Regions from separate parts of the Streptomyces sp. NPDC058051 genome, predicted to be linked through region 1. Evidence: riboswitches for the same ligand, from Rfam matches in the RefSeq annotation. Region 1 holds a riboswitch; each other region holds the start of a gene.
The links. Region 1 has a riboswitch for cobalamin ahead of ACFVUT_RS06935 (ribonucleoside-diphosphate reductase subunit alpha). Riboswitches for the same ligand answer to the same signal wherever they lie in the genome.
Positions count from the first base shown of each region.

Region 1 (4,188 bases):
GTGAGTTCCTACGCCAAGGTGGATCCGACCTTCATCGGAATCCCTTTCTTCTACTGGTACCAGATGCTCTGGGTGCTGATCTCCACCGCACTCACGATGACCGCGTACAAGCTGTGGCAGCGTGACCAGCGCGCCCGCAAGGGGGGTGCGTCGGCATGAAGGACGGCGTGAACGGCGTCGCTCTCGGCGTCTTCATCTTCTTCTTCGTGGCCGTCACGGTCATGGGCTTCCTGGCGGCGCGCTGGCGGAAGGCCGAGAACGAGGCGAGCCTCGACGAATGGGGCCTGGGCGGACGGTCGTTCGGAACCTGGGTCACCTGGTTCCTGCTCGGCGGCGACCTGTACACCGCGTATACCTTCGTCGCCGTTCCCGCGGCGATCTACGCGGCGGGCGCGGCCGGCTTCTTCGCGGTGCCCTACACGATCCTCGTGTACCCGCTGATCTTCACCTTCCTGCCGCGGCTGTGGTCGGTCTCGCACAAGCACGGGTACGTGACCACCTCGGACTTCGTCCGGGGGCGCTTCGGTTCGAAGGGGCTCTCGCTGGCGGTCGCCATCACCGGCATCCTCGCCACGATGCCGTACATCGCGCTCCAACTCGTCGGCATCCAGGCGGTGCTGGACGTGATGGGCGTCGGCGGTGGCGAGAACACCCACTGGTTCATCAAGGACCTGCCGCTGCTGATCGCGTTCGCGGTGCTCGCCGCGTACACCTACTCGTCCGGGCTGCGGGCACCCGCGCTGATCGCGTTCGTCAAGGACGGACTGATCTACCTGGTCATCACGGTGGCGATCATCTACATCCCGATCAAGCTCGGTGGCTTCGACGACATCTTCGCCAAGGCCGGCGAGGCGTTCGCGCAGAAGAATCCGGACACCGGCGCGCCACGCGGTGCCCTCGCACCGGGCGAGGCGGGCCAATGGGGTTACGCCACCCTGGCGTTGGGTTCGGCCCTGGCCCTCTTCATGTATCCGCACTCGATCACGGCGACGCTCTCCAGCCGTAGCCGCAACGTGATCCGGCGCAACACCACGATCCTGCCGCTGTACTCGCTGATGCTCGGCCTGCTGGCCCTGCTCGGGTTCATGGCGATCGCCGCCGGAATCAAGGTGGAGAACGGGCAGTTGGCCATTCCGCAGCTGTTCGAGACCATGTTCCCGGACTGGTTCGCGGGCGTCGCGTTCGCGGCCATCGGCATCGGCGCGCTGGTGCCCGCGGCGATCATGTCGATCGCCGCGGCGAATCTCTTCACCCGCAACATCTACAAGGACTTCCTGAAGCCGGACGCGACCCCGGAGCAGGAGACCAAGGTCTCCAAGCTGGTGTCGCTGCTGGTGAAGGTGGGCGCGCTCGCCTTCGTCCTCACCATGGACAAGACGGTCGCGATCAACTTCCAGCTGCTCGGCGGGATCTGGATCCTCCAGACGATGCCGGCCCTGGTCGGCGGCCTGTTCACCCGCTGGTTCCACCGCTGGGCACTGCTCGCGGGCTGGGCGGTCGGCATGGTGTACGGGACGGTGGCCGCGTACGGCATCCATAGTCCGACCCAGGAGCATTTCGGCGGCTCGTCGAAGAAGATCCCGGGCATCGACGAGATCGGCTACATCGGCCTGACCGCGTTCGTACTGAACGTGGTGGTGACGGTGGCCCTCACCTTCGTCCTGAACGCCCTGAAGGCGCCCGCCGGGGTGGACGAGACCTCCCCGGCCGACTACACGGCCGACGCGGGCGACAAGGGCGTCCAGGTGGAGCTCCCGCCGGCCACGGCAGGAGCTCCGGGCAGCGGCCACTGACAGCCGCCACCCGGACCGCGTCGACGGCCCGTCGCACCCCTCCCACAGGGGGCGCGACGGGCCGTCCGTCGTATCCGGGGACATCCGGGAGGGTGCACGGCTCGTTCCACCGGCCCTTCCTGCCGCCCCATCCGGTCGCACGGCTCGTTCCACCGCCCCTGCCTGCCGCCCCATCCGGTCGCACGGCTCGTTCCACCGGCCCTGCCTGCCGCCCCATCCCGGATGACGTGACACAACATGTGGGGGCTGCTCCATCCAGCGGCCCCCACATGTATGCTCATGCTCGCTGTCGCCGCAGGGGAATCCGGTGCGAATCCGGAACTGTCCCGCAACGGTGTACCCGGTGTGCTTTTGCGCACCCTCAGGAAGTCCGAGGACCTGCCGACGGCGCATCCGGCTCGACCGAACCGGATGCCAGACGTCCGGGCCTCGCGGATGGGCCGGCGGACGCCGTGACGGAGTGCTGCCCCGAACCGGGCCTGCCGCCGTCCCGGCGACCCCGTTCCCCCGCCGGCCCCGAGCCGAGCGAGGGAGAGCACCACGTGACCATCGCGCCAGCCGATCCGGCTTCAGTCGCCGTGTCCGAAGCGGCCGAGTCCGAGGCAACCGCACACGACGGTCCGGGGACCGCGCTGCTGCGGACCCTGACGGACCTCACCGCCGATCTGCCCGACACCGACCCCGGCCGCGTCGCCGCCGCCGCGCTGCGCGGCCGCAACGCCCGGTCGGACGAGGCCGAGTTGCGCTCGCTGGCCACGGAGTCCGCCGCGGGGCTGATCTCCGAGGACCCCGCCTACTCCCGGCTCGCCGCCAGGCTGTTGACCCGCACCATCGCGGACGAGGCGTCCGGCCAGGGCGCGGTCTCCTTCTCCGCCTCCGTCGCCGTCGGGCACCGCCAGGGCCTGATCGCGGACCGTACCGCCGCGTTCGTCGCACGGCACGCTGCCGCGCTCGACGCCCTGGTGGAGCGTTCGCTCGCCGACGGCGCCGACGACCGGTTCGGCTACTTCGGGCTGCGGACCCTGTACAGCCGCTATCTGCTGCGCCACCCGCACACCCGCCAGGTCGTCGAGACGCCGCAGCACTTCATGCTGCGCGTCGCCTCCGGGCTCGCCGAGAACGAGTCGGAGCAGGCCCTGGACGACGTCGCGTCGCTGTACGGGCTGATGAGCCGGCTCGACTACCTGCCGTCCTCCCCGACCCTGTTCAACTCCGGCACCCGGCACCCGCAGATGTCCTCCTGCTACCTGCTGGACTCCCCGCTCGACGAACTCGACTCGATCTACGACCGTTACCACCAGGTGGCGCGGCTCTCGAAGCACGCGGGCGGTATCGGCCTCTCGTACTCCCGGATCCGCGCCCGCGGTTCGCTGATCCGCGGCACCAACGGGCACTCCAACGGCATCGTGCCGTTCCTGAAGACGCTCGACGCCTCCGTGGCCGCCGTCAACCAGGGTGGCCGCCGCAAGGGCGCCGCCGCCGTCTACCTGGAGACCTGGCACGCGGACATCGAGGAGTTCCTGGAGCTGCGCGACAACACGGGTGAGGACCAGCGGCGTACGCACAATCTCAACCTGGCGCACTGGATCCCGGACGAGTTCATGCGCCGGGTCGACGCGGACGGCGACTGGTCGCTGTTCTCGCCCGCCGATGTGCCCGAACTGGTCGACCTGTGGGGAGACGCGTTCGACACCGCGTACCGGGCCGCCGAGGCCGAGGGGCTGGCCCTCAAGTCGCTGCCCGCCCGTGAGCTGTACGGCCGCATGATGCGCACCCTCGCGCAGACCGGTCAGGGCTGGATGACCTTCAAGGACGCCTCCAACCGGACCGCGAACCAGACCGCCGAGCCGGGCCGCGTCGTCCACTCGTCGAACCTGTGCACCGAGATCCTCGAAGTCACCGACGACGGCGAGACGGCCGTCTGCAACCTGGGTTCCGTCAACCTCGGCGCGTTCGTCGCCGGCGGCTCGCTCGACTGGGAGCGGCTGGACGCCACCGTCCGCACCGCCGTGACCTTCCTCGACCGCGTCGTCGACATCAACTTCTACCCGACGGAGCAGGCCGGCCGCTCGAACGCCCGGTGGCGCCCCGTCGGCCTGGGCGCGATGGGCCTGCAGGACGTCTTCTTCCAGCTCCGCCTGCCGTTCGACTCCCCCGAGGCCCGCGCGCTCTCCACGAAGATCTCCGAACGGATCATGCTCGCCGCCTACGAGGCGTCCTGCGAGCTGGCCGAGCGGTCCGGTCCGCTGCCCGCCTGGTCCGAGACGCGCGCCGCCCGCGGTGTGCTGCACCCCGACCACTACGACACCGAGCCGAACTGGCCGGAGCGGTGGGACGCGCTGCGTGCCCGGATCGCGAGGATCGGGATGCGCAACTCGCTGCTGCTCGCCATCGC
Region 1 covers NZ_JBHVRW010000003.1:290,602-294,789, forward strand. Annotated here, with positions in the region: gene ACFVUT_RS06925 (DUF3311 domain-containing protein) at 1-159, shown strand, start outside; gene mctP (monocarboxylate uptake permease MctP) at 156-1,793, shown strand; cobalamin riboswitch at 2,060-2,194, shown strand; gene ACFVUT_RS06935 (ribonucleoside-diphosphate reductase subunit alpha) at 2,336-4,188, shown strand, end outside.

Region 2 (4,188 bases), on a different contig from region 1:
CCCCACACGGCGCCGACCCGGCAGCCGTCGAGGAAGGGTTCCCCGCCGCGTACGTCCGCGACGCCGTGGTGGATCTCGTAGCCCTCGACCGGGGCGCCGAGCGCTTCGCCCACGGGGCGGGCGAGGGTCTTCTCCCGGTCGAAGCGGACGCGTACGGGCAGCAGGCCGAGACCGTCGACGTGCCCGGCCCTCGACTCGACCTCGTCCTCGATGTGTTCGCCGAGGATCTGGAAACCACCGCAGACGCCGAGGACCGGCCGGCCCTCGGCGGCGCGCCGCACCAGGGCGTCGGCGAGGCCGCGCTCGCGCAGCCAGGCCAGTGCCTTCACGGTGCCGCGGGTGCCCGGCACGACGACGAGGTCGGCGTCGGCCAGCTCCTCCGCGCGGTCCACGAACCGGACGACGACGCCCGGTTCGGCGGCCAGCGCGTCCACGTCGGTGAAGTTCGACATCAGGGGAACGGCACACACCGCGACGCGCAGCACGTCCTCGCCGTGCGGCGGTGCGACGACCGATTCGCGTACGGCCCCGCGCATCGAGACCCGCAGACCGTCCTCCTCGTCGATCCCGAGGCCGTGGGCGAAGGGCAGCACCCCGTACGTCCGCCGCCCGGTGATCCCGCGCAGCATCTCCAGGCCGGGTTCCAGCAGCGAGACGTCGCCGCGGAACTTGTTGACGAGGTAGCCGGCGATCAGCGCCTGGTCCTCGGCGTCGAGCAGCGCCGTCGTACCGAAGAACGAGGCGAAGACGCCGCCGCGGTCGATGTCGCCGACGACCACCACGGGGAAGCGCGCCGCCCGTGCGATGCCCATGTTCACGATGTCCGTGCGCCGCAGGTTGATCTCGGCCGGGCTGCCCGCGCCCTCGCAGATCACCGCGTCGTACGTGGCCCGAAGCCGCTCCAGGCAGTCCACGACCGTGCCGAGGAGCGCCTCCTGCCTGCCGCCGTGGTAGCCGCGCGCGCTCATCTCGCCCACCGGTCTGCCCATCAGCACGACCTGGCTGGAGCGGTCGCCACCGGGCTTGAGCAGCACCGGGTTCATCAGCGCGGTCGGCTCGACCCGGGCGGCCTGGGCCTGCATCGCCTGGGCGCGCCCGATCTCGGCACCCTCGCGGGTGACGAACGAGTTCAGCGACATGTTCTGCGCCTTGAAGGGCGCCACTTTCACGCCCCGGCGTACGAGCCAGCGGCAGATGCCCGCCGTGACGACGCTCTTGCCGGCGTCCGAGGTGGTTCCGGCGACCAGCAGCCCGCCGCTCATGTCCGTCTCCGTCCTGCGGTCCGTCGTCCCGCGGCCCGAAGGGCTTCGGCGGGCAGGCCCGCGTTCCGTCGTCCCGCGATGCGCCGTGCGGCGAGGCCGGCACCCAGTCGCCCCACCACACACACGCCGAGGGCGAGCACGCTCACCCGGCGCGAGAGCCGCACCGCGCGTTCGATGTCCTCGGTCTCCACCGCCCGGCCCGTCTCCCCGTTGAGGACGGGGCGGTGCTCGATCCGGCCTCCGTAGGCGAGGGTTCCGCCGAGCCGTACGCCGAGCGCGCCCGCGAACGACGCCTCCACCGGTCCCGCGTTGGGACTCGGGTGCTTGGCCGCGTCGGCCCGCCAGGCCCGCACCGCGCCCCGTGGCCGCCCGCCGGCGGCCACGGCCAGCAGGGCGGTGAGCCGGGCACCGGGCCAGCCCGCGAGGTCGTCGAGGCGGGCCGAGGCCCAGCCGTAGCGCCGGTGGCGGGGCGACTTGTGGCCGACCATGGCGTCGAGGGTGTTGGCGGCCCGGAAGCCGACGAGTCCGGGCACGCCGGCCAGCGCGCCCCACACCAGGGCGCCGACCACGGCGTCCGAGGTGTTCTCGGCCACGGACTCCACCACGGCGCGGGCGATCTGCGGTCCGTCGAGGGACTGCGGGTCGCGCCCGCACAGGTGCGGCAGGCGCTCGCGGGCCGACGCGAGGTCATCGGCGGCCAGCGCGGCCCCGATCGTGCGGGCCTCACGCCCCAGGGAGGTACCACCGACGACGGACCAGGTGGCGGCCGCGGTCAGGGCGACCGAGGCGGCGGGATGACGGCGCAGGGCACGGGTGACCAGCACGGCACTCCCCGCGGCGCCTCCGGCGCAGACGAGCGTGTGCAGCGCGCCCCACCCGCGGTGGTCGCGCCAGAGACGGTGCTCGACGCCCGCCGCGGCCCGCCCGAAGGCGGCGACCGGGTGTCCCCTGCGGGGATCACCGAACAGCAGGTCGCCGATCAGACCGGCCGTGGCGCCGTACGCGAAAACGCGATCGGCACGCATGGCTCAACCGGCGCTCACGCCTCGAAGGGTCCTCGTACAGGCGGCTCTCGTCGAGAGCATCGAAGCAACGGACGCACGGCAGCCAGGCATGGCGATATGTCCTCACTCAGGGTCCGCGCCCTGGATCGACGTGACGGGCGACGAGAGTCTCCTGGCTCCCGGATCCGCAGTTCCCCCGGCCTTCCAGCCCGCTCGCGCGTGCCGTGACTTCCGGTGTGGGGGACTGCTCCCCGGTGACAGTGGCGGGACCGCGCCGGATTCGCACCGGCTTCCTCTGCTGTCGCCGTAATTGGCTCCGGCAGTCCACCACGCTCCGCGAACGTCCGTCAACTTGCCGTTGACCTGCGGCGGTGCGGTGTGCTGTGCCCCACATCGGGCCGGAGCCACAACGCCGAAGGGCCGGACCCATGCCGAAGGACCGGACCCATGTCGTGGGTCCGGCCCGTCGGGAGCGTGCGGAGAAGGGGGATGCCTTGACGGAGGTCAGGCGACGATCAGATAGATCCCGTACGCGACCGCCGTCGCGCACAGCGCGAAGCAGACGTACGCGCCCGCGCGGGCCAGCAGCAGCGAGCCGCCGGAGCCGCCCTGCGCCGCCGGTTCGGGCTGCTTGGAGAGACCGACGATGCCCAGGGTGAAGAGACCCACCAGCGCGACGGTGACGACGAGGGAGACGCCGAAGACGGAGCCGAGGGCTGCCCAGTCGATTTTCATGCTGATTCCTTAGCCGGTCTGCCGGGGCGGCCGACCTAGACGGTGGCGGGTCGCGCCGGGTCCTGGGAGGTCGCGGCCGGAGCCGGAATGGTGGTCTTGAGATCCTGGGCGGCCGCCTGGGCGCCGGTGGGCGGCGGGCTGACGGCGGCGATGGCCGTGGTGACGACGCCCGCGGGTTCGGCTCCGTCGGCGGCGGGTGCGACGTCGCCGTGGCCGACCGGCTTGCGACGCGACACGAGCCATATCGCCCCGGAGCCCGCGAGCAGCAGCGCCGCGACGACGACGACACCCCACGTGCCCTGCTTGGTGAGGAACTCGGCACCGGCGCCGACCAGTCCCGCGGCCGGCAGGGTCAGACCCCAGGCGACGAACATCCGGGTGGCGGTGGACCAGCGGACCACGCCGCCCCGGCGGCCGAGCCCCGCGCCCATCACGGCACCGGAGCAGGACTGCGTGGTGGAGAGCGAGAAGCCGAGGTGCGAGGAGGCCAGGATGACCGTGGCCGCGCTGGTCTGGGCGGCGAAGCCCTGCGGCGGTTTGAGGTCGGTGAGGCCGCTGCCCATGGTGCGGATGATGCGCCAGCCGCCCAGGTAGGTGCCGAGCGCGATGGCCGTACCGGCCGCGACGATGACCCAGACCGGCGGGTTGGAGCCGGGGTGCAGGACGCCGCCGGTGACCAGGGCCAGGGTGATGATGCCCATGGTCTTCTGCGCGTCGTTGGTGCCGTGGGCGAGGGAGACCAGTCCGGCCGAGGCGATCTGACCGGCGCGGTAGCCCTTGGCGGTGGCCTTCTCCTGGGCGTCGTTGCGGATCTTCCCGCCGATCCGGTACGTCAGCCTGGTCGCCAGCAGCGCGGCCAGACCGGCGACGATCGGCGCGGCGAGCGCCGGGAGCAGCACCTTGGTGACGACGGTGCCGCCGTTGACGGAGGACCAGCCCGCCGACATCACCGCGGCGCCGATCAGGCCGCCGAACAGGGCGTGCGAGGAACTGGACGGAAGGCCGACCAGCCAGGTCAGCAGATTCCACAGGATGGCGCCGACGAGTGCCGCGAAGATCACTTCTGTCCGCAGCCCGTTCTCGTTGACGATCCCGCCGGAGATCGTCTTGGCGACCTCCACCGAGAGGAACGCGCCGACGAGGTTGAGAACGGCGGACATGGCCACCGCTGTCTTCGGTTTGAGTGC
Region 2 covers NZ_JBHVRW010000004.1:63,345-67,532, reverse strand. Annotated here, with positions in the region: gene ACFVUT_RS08290 (cobyric acid synthase) at 1-1,262, opposite strand, end outside; gene ACFVUT_RS08285 (cobalamin biosynthesis protein) at 1,259-2,287, opposite strand; cobalamin riboswitch at 2,432-2,563, opposite strand; gene ACFVUT_RS08280 (hypothetical protein) at 2,771-3,001, opposite strand; gene ACFVUT_RS08275 (anion permease) at 3,037-4,188, opposite strand, start outside.
Region 2: it holds a riboswitch for cobalamin, as region 1 does, so the genes downstream of both, ACFVUT_RS08285 (cobalamin biosynthesis protein) here and ACFVUT_RS06935 (ribonucleoside-diphosphate reductase subunit alpha) in region 1, are expected to answer to the same signal.

Region 3 (4,188 bases), on a different contig from region 1:
TGCCGAGATCCACCCGGATTCCACGATGGACAGCCTGGAGATGGACTCCCTGGCCGTCGCCGAGTTCGCCGTCCTCATCAGGGAGACGACGGGCGGCGACGGGGACTTCGACAAGCTCCCCAAGGGCGCCACCCTGGCCGACATCACGCGTTTCATCGACACGACAGCGGACAGCGGGACACCGGCGGGCGGCGAGGCACCGATGAGCAACACCCGATGAAAAGGCCCGACATCGCCGTGACCGGCCTGGGAATGATCACCCCGGTCGGCAACGACACCGAATCCACCTGGAAAGGTGTGTGCGCCGGAGTCTCACCGGTGCGTACCGTCGCGGCACTCGAAGGGTGCGCGGTCGACTTCGCCTGCACGGTCGACGGTATCGATCTGGACGCCGCGATCGGCGGCCGTACGCCCTTCCGGATGGGCAGGTACGTCAAGTTCGCCGTACTCGCCGCCCGGGAGGCGGTCGCCGACGCCGGACTCGACCCGGCGGGGTGGGAGGGCAGCAGGGTCGCCGTCGTCGTCGGCACCAGCAGCGGAGGCTCCTCCGCACTGACCGAACAGGCCGTCGTGCTCGACCGGCACGGACCGGACGCGACCTCGCCGTCGGGCATCCTGCTCACCATTCCGAACATGCCCGCGGCCGAGATCGCCATCCAACTGCGCGCCACCGGTCCCAGCATGGCCCCGTGCACCGCGTGCTCGTCCGGCGCCACCGCGCTGTCCGTCGCCCGCGATCTGCTGGCCATGGGCCGGTGCGACATCGCGATCGCCGGCGCCACCGAGTCGATCATCCACCGGGTCGCCATGACCGGCTTCTCCCGGTCCGGAGCCGCGGCCGGGGCGGACGGCGACCCGGCCGGGCGCTGCCGGCCCTTCGCGGCCGACCGTTCCGGGCTGGTCATGGGCGAGGGCGCCGCCGTCATGGTGCTGGAACGGGCGGACGACGCCACCGCCCGGAACGCCGCGCCACGGGCACTGCTCGCGGGCACGGGCGCCACCACCGACGCCTACCACCCCACCAGGCCGCACCCCTCCGGCGCGGTGGCCCAGGCCGCGGTCGAGGCCGCGCTGCGCGACGCGGGCTGGGCCGCCGAAGACGTCGACCACGTCAATGCCCACGGCACGGCCACACCGGCCAACGACGCCGCCGAGGCCGCCCTCATCGGCCGGGTCTACCCCCACCGGCCGCCCGTCACCGCCCCCAAGGGCGTGCTGGGGCACTGCATGGGGGCGGCCGGAGCGATCGAGGCGGGACTGACCGTGCTGACGCTCCAACGCGGCGTCGTCCCGCCGATCGCCAACCTCGACGCCCCGGCGCCCGAGTTCGACATCAACTGCGTCACCAAGCAACCCCTGCGGCAGCCCATCAGGCGCGCCGTCAGTCACTCCTTCGGCTTCGGCGGACACAACGCCGTGATCGCCCTCCAGCATCCGTAGGCACCGGGCGGGTGGTGCGACGGGACACAGCCCGGCGTACCACCGGTCGCACCGCCGGTGAGCTGCGCGGAGGCTCGTGATAGCTTGCCGGAGCCAGTCGAACTCCACGTATGGGGTCAGGGAATCCGGTGGGAATCCGGAACTGACGCGCAGCGGTGAGGGGGACGGGCGGGGCCACAGCCACTGGGACCACCCTCGGGAGTCCTGGGAAGGCGCTCCGTCCGCAAGAACCCGAGTCCGAAGACCTGCTGGCACCTGCCACCCGGTAACGGGTGCAGGCTCCGTACGGCGGGCTCCGCGCATGAGCCCCATGACGCAGAGGGACTCCGTGCCGCCCATAGCCAACCCTGTCCGCACCGTCGCCCTGTTCGCGACGGGACTCGTCCTGTTGACCGCCTGCGGGGGCGGGACGAACCACTCCGCGGCGAAGTCGGATCCTGTCGACGGATACCCGGTGACGCTGAAGAACTGCGGACGGACCGTCACCGTCGAAGCCCCGCCGCACCACGCCGTCCCGGTCGACCAGGGATCGACGGAGATCCTGCTGTCCCTCGGTCTCGCCGACCGGCTGGCCGCCACCGCGACCTGGACCGACCCGGTGATGAAGGGCCTGGAGAAGGCCAACGCCACGGTTCCCAGGATCGCGGACAACCGGCCGTCGTCGGAGAAGGTCCTCGACCAGGAACCCGACTTCATCAGCGCGTCGTTCGAGTCGACGCTCTCCAAGGGCGGTGTGGCCCCCCGCGAACAGTTCGAGGAACTCGGCGTCCCGACCTACGTCTCGCCCGCCGACTGCACCGGCAAGGACAACAGCGGCAGCGGCGACGGAGCCCGTACGTCGCCACTGACCATGGACGACGTGTACGAAGAAGTCCGCGACCTGGCCAAGGTGTTCGGGGTGCCGAAGCGCGGCGACCGTCTCGTGGCAGAGCTGCGCGCCCGGGTGAAGAAGGCGACCGAGGGCATCGACGCCTCCGACACCACCCTCCTCTACTGGTTCTCCGACTCCAAGGCCCCGTACCTGGCCGGCTGCTGCGGTGCACCCGGTGTCATCACCCGCGAACTCGGTGCGAAGAACGTCTTCGACGACACCCGTGAGGAATGGCCGCAGATCAGCTGGGAGACCGTCGCCGACCGCAACCCCGATGTCCTGGTCATCGGCGACCTGACCCGCCGGACACAGACCGCCGAGAGCGCCGCGAAGAAGATCGAATTCCTGGAGTCCGACCCCGTCACGAAGAACATGGACGCCGTCAAGCACAAGCGGTACGTCCTGCTGAGCGGCCAGGCCATGAACCCGTCCATCCGGACCGTCGAGGGCGTGGAACGCGTCGCCGCCGGGCTGCGCACCTTCGGGCTCGCCGGGTGACGAACACGGGACGGGCCACCCGGGCGGATGCCCCGCGGGCCCCCGAAGCACCCCCGCGCGGCGGCGAACGGGTACGGGCGGGGGCGGAGATGCTGCGCGGCGGAGCCCTGTGGGCCGGTGGCATCGCACTGCTCGTGCTGTCCGTGGCGGTCGCGGTCACCATCGGTCCGGCCCGGATCTCCGTCGGCGACGTCTGGTCCACGGTCGCCGCCCACGTCGGCTGGGGCCGGTCGCCGCTCACCCCGATCCGGGACGGCATCATCTGGAACCTCCGCATGCCGCGCACGCTGCTCGCCGCGGTGTGCGGCGCCGGGCTCGCGGTGTGCGGCGCCGTCATGCAGTCGCTCCTGCGCAACCCGCTCGCCGACCCGTTCGTCCTCGGCGTCTCGTCCGGCGCCTCGACCGGCGCGGTCGTGGTCGTCGTCCTCGGTATCGGTGGGGGAGCGGTGTCGATCTCGGCCGGCGCGTTCCTCGGGGCGCTCTGTTCGTTCTCCCTCGTGCTGCTGCTGAGCCACACCCTGGGGGGAACGACGGACCGGGTCGTCCTCTCCGGTGTCGCGGCCATGCAGTTGTTCTCCGCGCTCACCTCCTTCGTCGTGATGACCTCCGCCGACGCCGAGCAGACCCGCGGCGTGCTGTTCTGGCTGCTCGGCTCCCTCAGCGGGGTCGGCTGGACCGATGTGTGGGTCGGCTGTGCCGTTCTCGTCGCGACCCTGGCCGTCTGTCTCGGCCACGCCCGGACGCTCGATGCCTACGCGTTCGGCCAGGACGCCGCCGCCGCACTCGGCGTGCACGTCGCGCGCACCCGGATCGTGCTGCTCTGCACGACCGCGCTGCTGACCGCCGTACTCGTCAGCTCGGCCGGAGCCATCGGCTTCGTCGGCCTGGTCCTGCCGCACGCCGCCCGCGCGCTCATCGGCTCCGGACACCGGCGGCTGCTGCCCGTCACGGCTCTCACCGGGGCCGTGTTCCTGGTCTGGGTCGACACTCTCGCCAGGACGGCCCTCGACCCGCAGGAGGTGCCGGTCGGAGTCGTCACGGCTCTCCTCGGCGTGCCCGCGTTCGTCCTGGTCCTGTACCGCACCCGGAGGGTCACATGACGGACGGAGCCGCCGAGGGCCTGCGGGCCGAGCGGGTCAGCCGGGAGGCGGGCGGGCGCCTCGTCCTCGACGGGGTCCGTCTCGCCGCGCCGCCCGGCGCCACCATCGGGCTCATCGGACCGAACGGATCCGGCAAGTCGACCCTGCTGCGGGTACTGGCAGGAGTGCTCGCCCCGCAGCAGGGGACGGTGACGCTCGACGGCAGGCGGCTCGACGAGATCGGCCGCCGAGGGGTGGCCCGGCGGGTCGCCGTGGTCGACCAGCACGCCACCACACAGG
Region 3 covers NZ_JBHVRW010000001.1:158,199-162,386, forward strand. Annotated here, with positions in the region: gene ACFVUT_RS00745 (acyl carrier protein) at 1-220, shown strand, start outside; gene ACFVUT_RS00750 (beta-ketoacyl-[acyl-carrier-protein] synthase family protein) at 217-1,440, shown strand; cobalamin riboswitch at 1,518-1,708, shown strand; gene ACFVUT_RS00755 (ABC transporter substrate-binding protein) at 1,751-2,809, shown strand; gene ACFVUT_RS00760 (FecCD family ABC transporter permease) at 2,899-3,909, shown strand; gene ACFVUT_RS00765 (ABC transporter ATP-binding protein) at 3,906-4,188, shown strand, end outside.
Region 3: it holds a riboswitch for cobalamin, as region 1 does, so the genes downstream of both, ACFVUT_RS00755 (ABC transporter substrate-binding protein) here and ACFVUT_RS06935 (ribonucleoside-diphosphate reductase subunit alpha) in region 1, are expected to answer to the same signal.

Region 4 (4,188 bases), on a different contig from region 1:
TCGATGACCAGCGCGACCCGCTTGGTGCCGTCCTCGGCCGGGGTGTCCGCGCAGATCTCCGCGAAGTCCGGGGAGCTGCGCGGATTCGCGGAATCCTGGGAGTCCTCGCTCACCGAGAACCGGAAGCCCTGCACCGCGCCGTCGTCCGGCCGGACCAGGGACGGGCCCTGCGTGGCGTACGTCCAGTCCGTGCCGGAGCCCTCCCAGAACGACCAGTACCGGTACCCGGCCGCCTGGGCCGTCCCCGTGCCGAGCACGGCCAGGACGGCGCCGAGGACCACCAGGAGAGCGGCGGCCCTTCCTGCCCGCCTCACAGCTGCTGGCTCTTCCGGCGGCCGCTGATCAGGAAACCGGCGCCCGCGCCGACGACGAGGCCGATACCGACGTACCACCACACGCCGCCGATCACATCGTCCCCGCTGTGGACCTGGTCCTTCTCGGTGGGCACGTAGCCGGTGTCGGCGGACGGGTCGGGTGTGGTGACGGCCGCGGGGACGGGACCGGTCGCGTTCAGCCGGTCGACGAGGTTCACGCCACCGAAGTCGCGGGCGTCGGCACCGGCCGCGTGTGCGGCCAGGACCAGTTGCGCGTAGGCGGCGGGACCGTTCTCCTCCGCCCAGGACCCGGAGTTCTTCTTCAGCCAGGCCACGGCCCCGGCGGCCTTGTCCTGGTGGCCCGCCGCGGACAGGGCGACGACCGCGTCCGCGGTGTTGCCGAAGTCGGGCTGCGGGGTGGAGTCGTCGGCGCCGGGCATCGGTGCCAGGTCCAGATGGCCGTTCGCGGCGAGGGCGTTCGCGAGGTAGTGGGCGCCGTTCTGGGCGGCCTGCTCGGGCGTGAGGCCGGTGCCCGGGTGGCAGGTGGGCGCCTTGGTCGCGGCGTTGTCCCCGACGGCCAGGGCCTTGCCCATGGTGCCGAGCACGGCGGCGGCGGTGGCGTCCGCGTTGGCCGCGAGCTTGCCGGCCTTGTCGGGCTGGTAGGCGAAGGCGCCGCCGTCCTTGCCGCCGCACGGGATCGCGAGCGCGAGCAGCGGGGCGTAGGGCGTCTTGCCGCCGTGCGTCGTGATGTCCCCGAGCCGCTGCCCCTGCCGGGCGAGGGCGCCGATCACCAGCGAGGTGGAGTTGGCGTCACTGGGCGCGCCCGCGGTGTAGCCCCAGCCGCCGTCCTCGTTCTGTACGGCCTTCAGCCGGCGCACCGAGTCGTTCACGGTCTCCCGGTGGCCGCCCACCTCGACGAGCGCCTGGACGGCGACCGCGGTGGCATTGGTGTCCAGCACCGTCTTCCCGGTGCACGGCTGGGAGACGTCCGGCCGGTACGAGGCGTACGCGCCGTCGGCGCACTGCTGGGCGATCAGCCAGTCCACCGACTTCGTCGCGGGCGTGACGCCCTCGATCCGCTGGGCGAGGAGGGCCAGTGACTGCCGCCAGACGCCGTCGTACGTGGGGTCCTTCGTGCCGTACAGCCCGGAGGGCGACGCGGCGGACGGCGAGGGCGACGGGGACGGTGCCGCGACCGCGGCCGGAGCAGTGGCCGCACAGAGCACGGTGGCGGTGGCGGCGAGCGCTGCTGCGCTGCGGCGTACGGTCATGGCGGGCGGGGCCTCTCCTGCGCGGGGAACCGGGCACAGGCACGCTCACGCACCAGGCTCCGGCTCCGTATACCTCGACGGTGCCGACCACCGGGGTTCCGGTGGTGCGAGCCGGTCACAACCGCAGGCAGGGCATTCCGACTCACCGTCTGCGACGACGGCTCACGGCTGCGTGGTCAGTGCCGGATTCGCACCGGCTTCCCCCTGGACGGGCATGATGACGACCCGCACACTCTACCGGTCGGGGCCGGAGCGCCCGGGTGGAGGCGGTCACACCCCCGACCCCGGTGCCCCGCCGGTGGTCCGTCACGCCGCGATGTACGTCACCGGGTCGTTCGGTGGTCCGTCACGCCGCGATGTACGTCACCGGGTCGCTCCCCGCCACCGCCTCCGCGCGGCCCAGCTTCACCAGCCGCCGCAGATGCGCCTCGGCCTCCGAGACGGCGATGTTCCGCGAGCCGTGCGGGATCTGCGCCCAGGGCCGGTTCCACTCCATCCGCTCGGCCAGCTCCCACGGCGTCAGGGGGGTGACCAGCAGTCCGAGCAGCCCGGTCAGCCGCTCCTCGTGGTGGTGCAGCAGTTCCCGCACGCGCCCCGCGGCATCCGTGAACGCGTACTGGTGGGCGGGCAGCACCTCGGCGGCCCCGAGCCGCCCGACGCGCTCCAGGGAATCGAGGTAGTCGCCGAGCGGATCGGTGACCGTGGCGTCGTCGGGGTCTTCGTAGAGACCGATGTGCGGGCTGATTCCGGGCAGCAGGTGATCGCCGGAGAAGAGCCGGCCCCGGCCGGGAAGATCTCCCGGATGCTCCTCCTCCAGGTGGAGGCAGACGTGGCCGGGCGTGTGCCCCGGCGTCCAGACGGCCCGCAGCGCGCGCCCCGCCAGATCGAGCAGCTCACCGGGGACGATCTCCCGGTCCGGAACCGCGGCCCGCAGCCCGGGCAGGGTGCGCATCCGGCCGCCGGCCATGGCCGCCCGCAACGGCGCGAGATGCTCCTCGGGCGCACCGACCGCGGTGAGCTTCGCCGCGAGGTACGCCGACCAGGTGTCCGGCCGGGACTCGTGGGTCCGGCGCACGATCGCGGTGTCGGCGGCGTGCATGGCGATCCAGGCCCCGGACGCCTCGCGCACCTGCCCGGACAGGCCGTGGTGGTCGGGGTGGTGGTGGGTGATGACCACACCGTGGATGTCGCCGACCCCCGTACCGACGGCGGTGAGCCCGGCGGTGAGCGTGTCCCACGCCTCCGGATCGTCCCAGCCCGTGTCGATCAGGACCGGGCCGCGACCGGTGTCGAGTACGTGCACCAGGGTGTGCCCGAGCGGGTTGTCCGGGATGGGGACCTTGATGCTGTGCACGCCCCCGCCGTGATCGGTCACCTGCGTCATGGGCTCCCCCTCTCTCCGCGCGGCATCGCTCCGCACGACATCGCTCCGCGCGACCTGGTCGGCGTACCGGACGTACGGCTGTGCGGTGCACCGCGCCCACTGTAACGAGAACTTGTTCCAGTTGACCCCCCGGTCGGCCAACTGTTCGGCCCCGATGCCCTCGTGGCCGTCCGGCGGGTGGAACCGGTGTGTCGTCGGCGCGGGCGGGCCCGTCGCGGCCGTGGACTCCTGGAACTGGAACTGGTATCAGTTCTGACACGGAGTCAGGTAACGTGCCGGGTCGCGGGAGGCAGCAGCCATGACCGAGCTTGTCGAACACGGAAAACTGTTCATCGGCGGGGAGTTGGTCGATCCGCTGGGCCGGGACGTCATCGAGGTCGTGTCGCCCCACACCGAACAGGTGATCGGCCGGGTGCCGCACGCCTGCGCGGCGGACGTGGACCGGGCCGTCGCCGCCGCCCGGCGGGCCTTCGACGAGGGGCCCTGGCCACGGATGACCGTGGACGAGCGGATCGAGGTGATCACCCGGATCAAGGACGCGTTCGCCGTGCGGTACGAGGAGATCGCCCGGATCATCAGCTCGGAGAACGGCACCCCGTACACGTCCGGCGTGATGGTGCAGGCCCTCGCGGCGATGATGGTGTGGGACGCGGCGATCACCGTCGCCCGCGGTTTCCCGTACGAGGAGCGGCGCGACGGGGTGCTCGGGCCGCTGCTGGTGCGCCGGGAGCCCGTCGGGGTGGTCGCGGCCGTGGTGCCGTGGAACGTTCCGCAGTTCACCGCCGCCGCCAAGCTCGCGCCCGCGCTGCTGGCCGGCTGCTCCGCCGTCCTCAAGGTCTCGCCCGAATCCCCGCTCGACGCCTACGTCCTGGCGGAGATCGCCGCGGAGGCGGGGCTGCCGGAAGGGGTGTTGTCGATCCTGCCGGCCGACCGCGAGGTCAGCGAGTACCTGGTCGGGCATCCCGGCGTCGACAAGGTGTCGTTCACCGGGTCCGTCGCCGCGGGGCGACGGGTGATGGAGGTCGCCTCCCGCAACCTCACCCGGGTCACGCTGGAGCTGGGCGGCAAGTCCGCCGCCGTGATCCTCCCGGACGCCGATCTGGACACGGCCGTCGCGGGCATCGTCCCCTTCGCCTGGATGATCAACGGCCAGGCCTGCGTCGCCCAGACCCGCATCCTCGTGCCGCGCTCCCGCTACGACGAGATGGCCGAGGCGTTC
Region 4 covers NZ_JBHVRW010000018.1:116,779-120,966, forward strand. Annotated here, with positions in the region: gene ACFVUT_RS25935 (SCO2322 family protein) at 1-314, opposite strand, end outside; gene ACFVUT_RS25940 (prenyltransferase/squalene oxidase repeat-containing protein) at 311-1,585, opposite strand; cobalamin riboswitch at 1,694-1,829, opposite strand; gene ACFVUT_RS25945 (MBL fold metallo-hydrolase) at 1,932-2,969, opposite strand; gene ACFVUT_RS25950 (aldehyde dehydrogenase) at 3,268-4,188, shown strand, end outside.
Region 4: it holds a riboswitch for cobalamin, as region 1 does, so the genes downstream of both, ACFVUT_RS25940 (prenyltransferase/squalene oxidase repeat-containing protein) here and ACFVUT_RS06935 (ribonucleoside-diphosphate reductase subunit alpha) in region 1, are expected to answer to the same signal.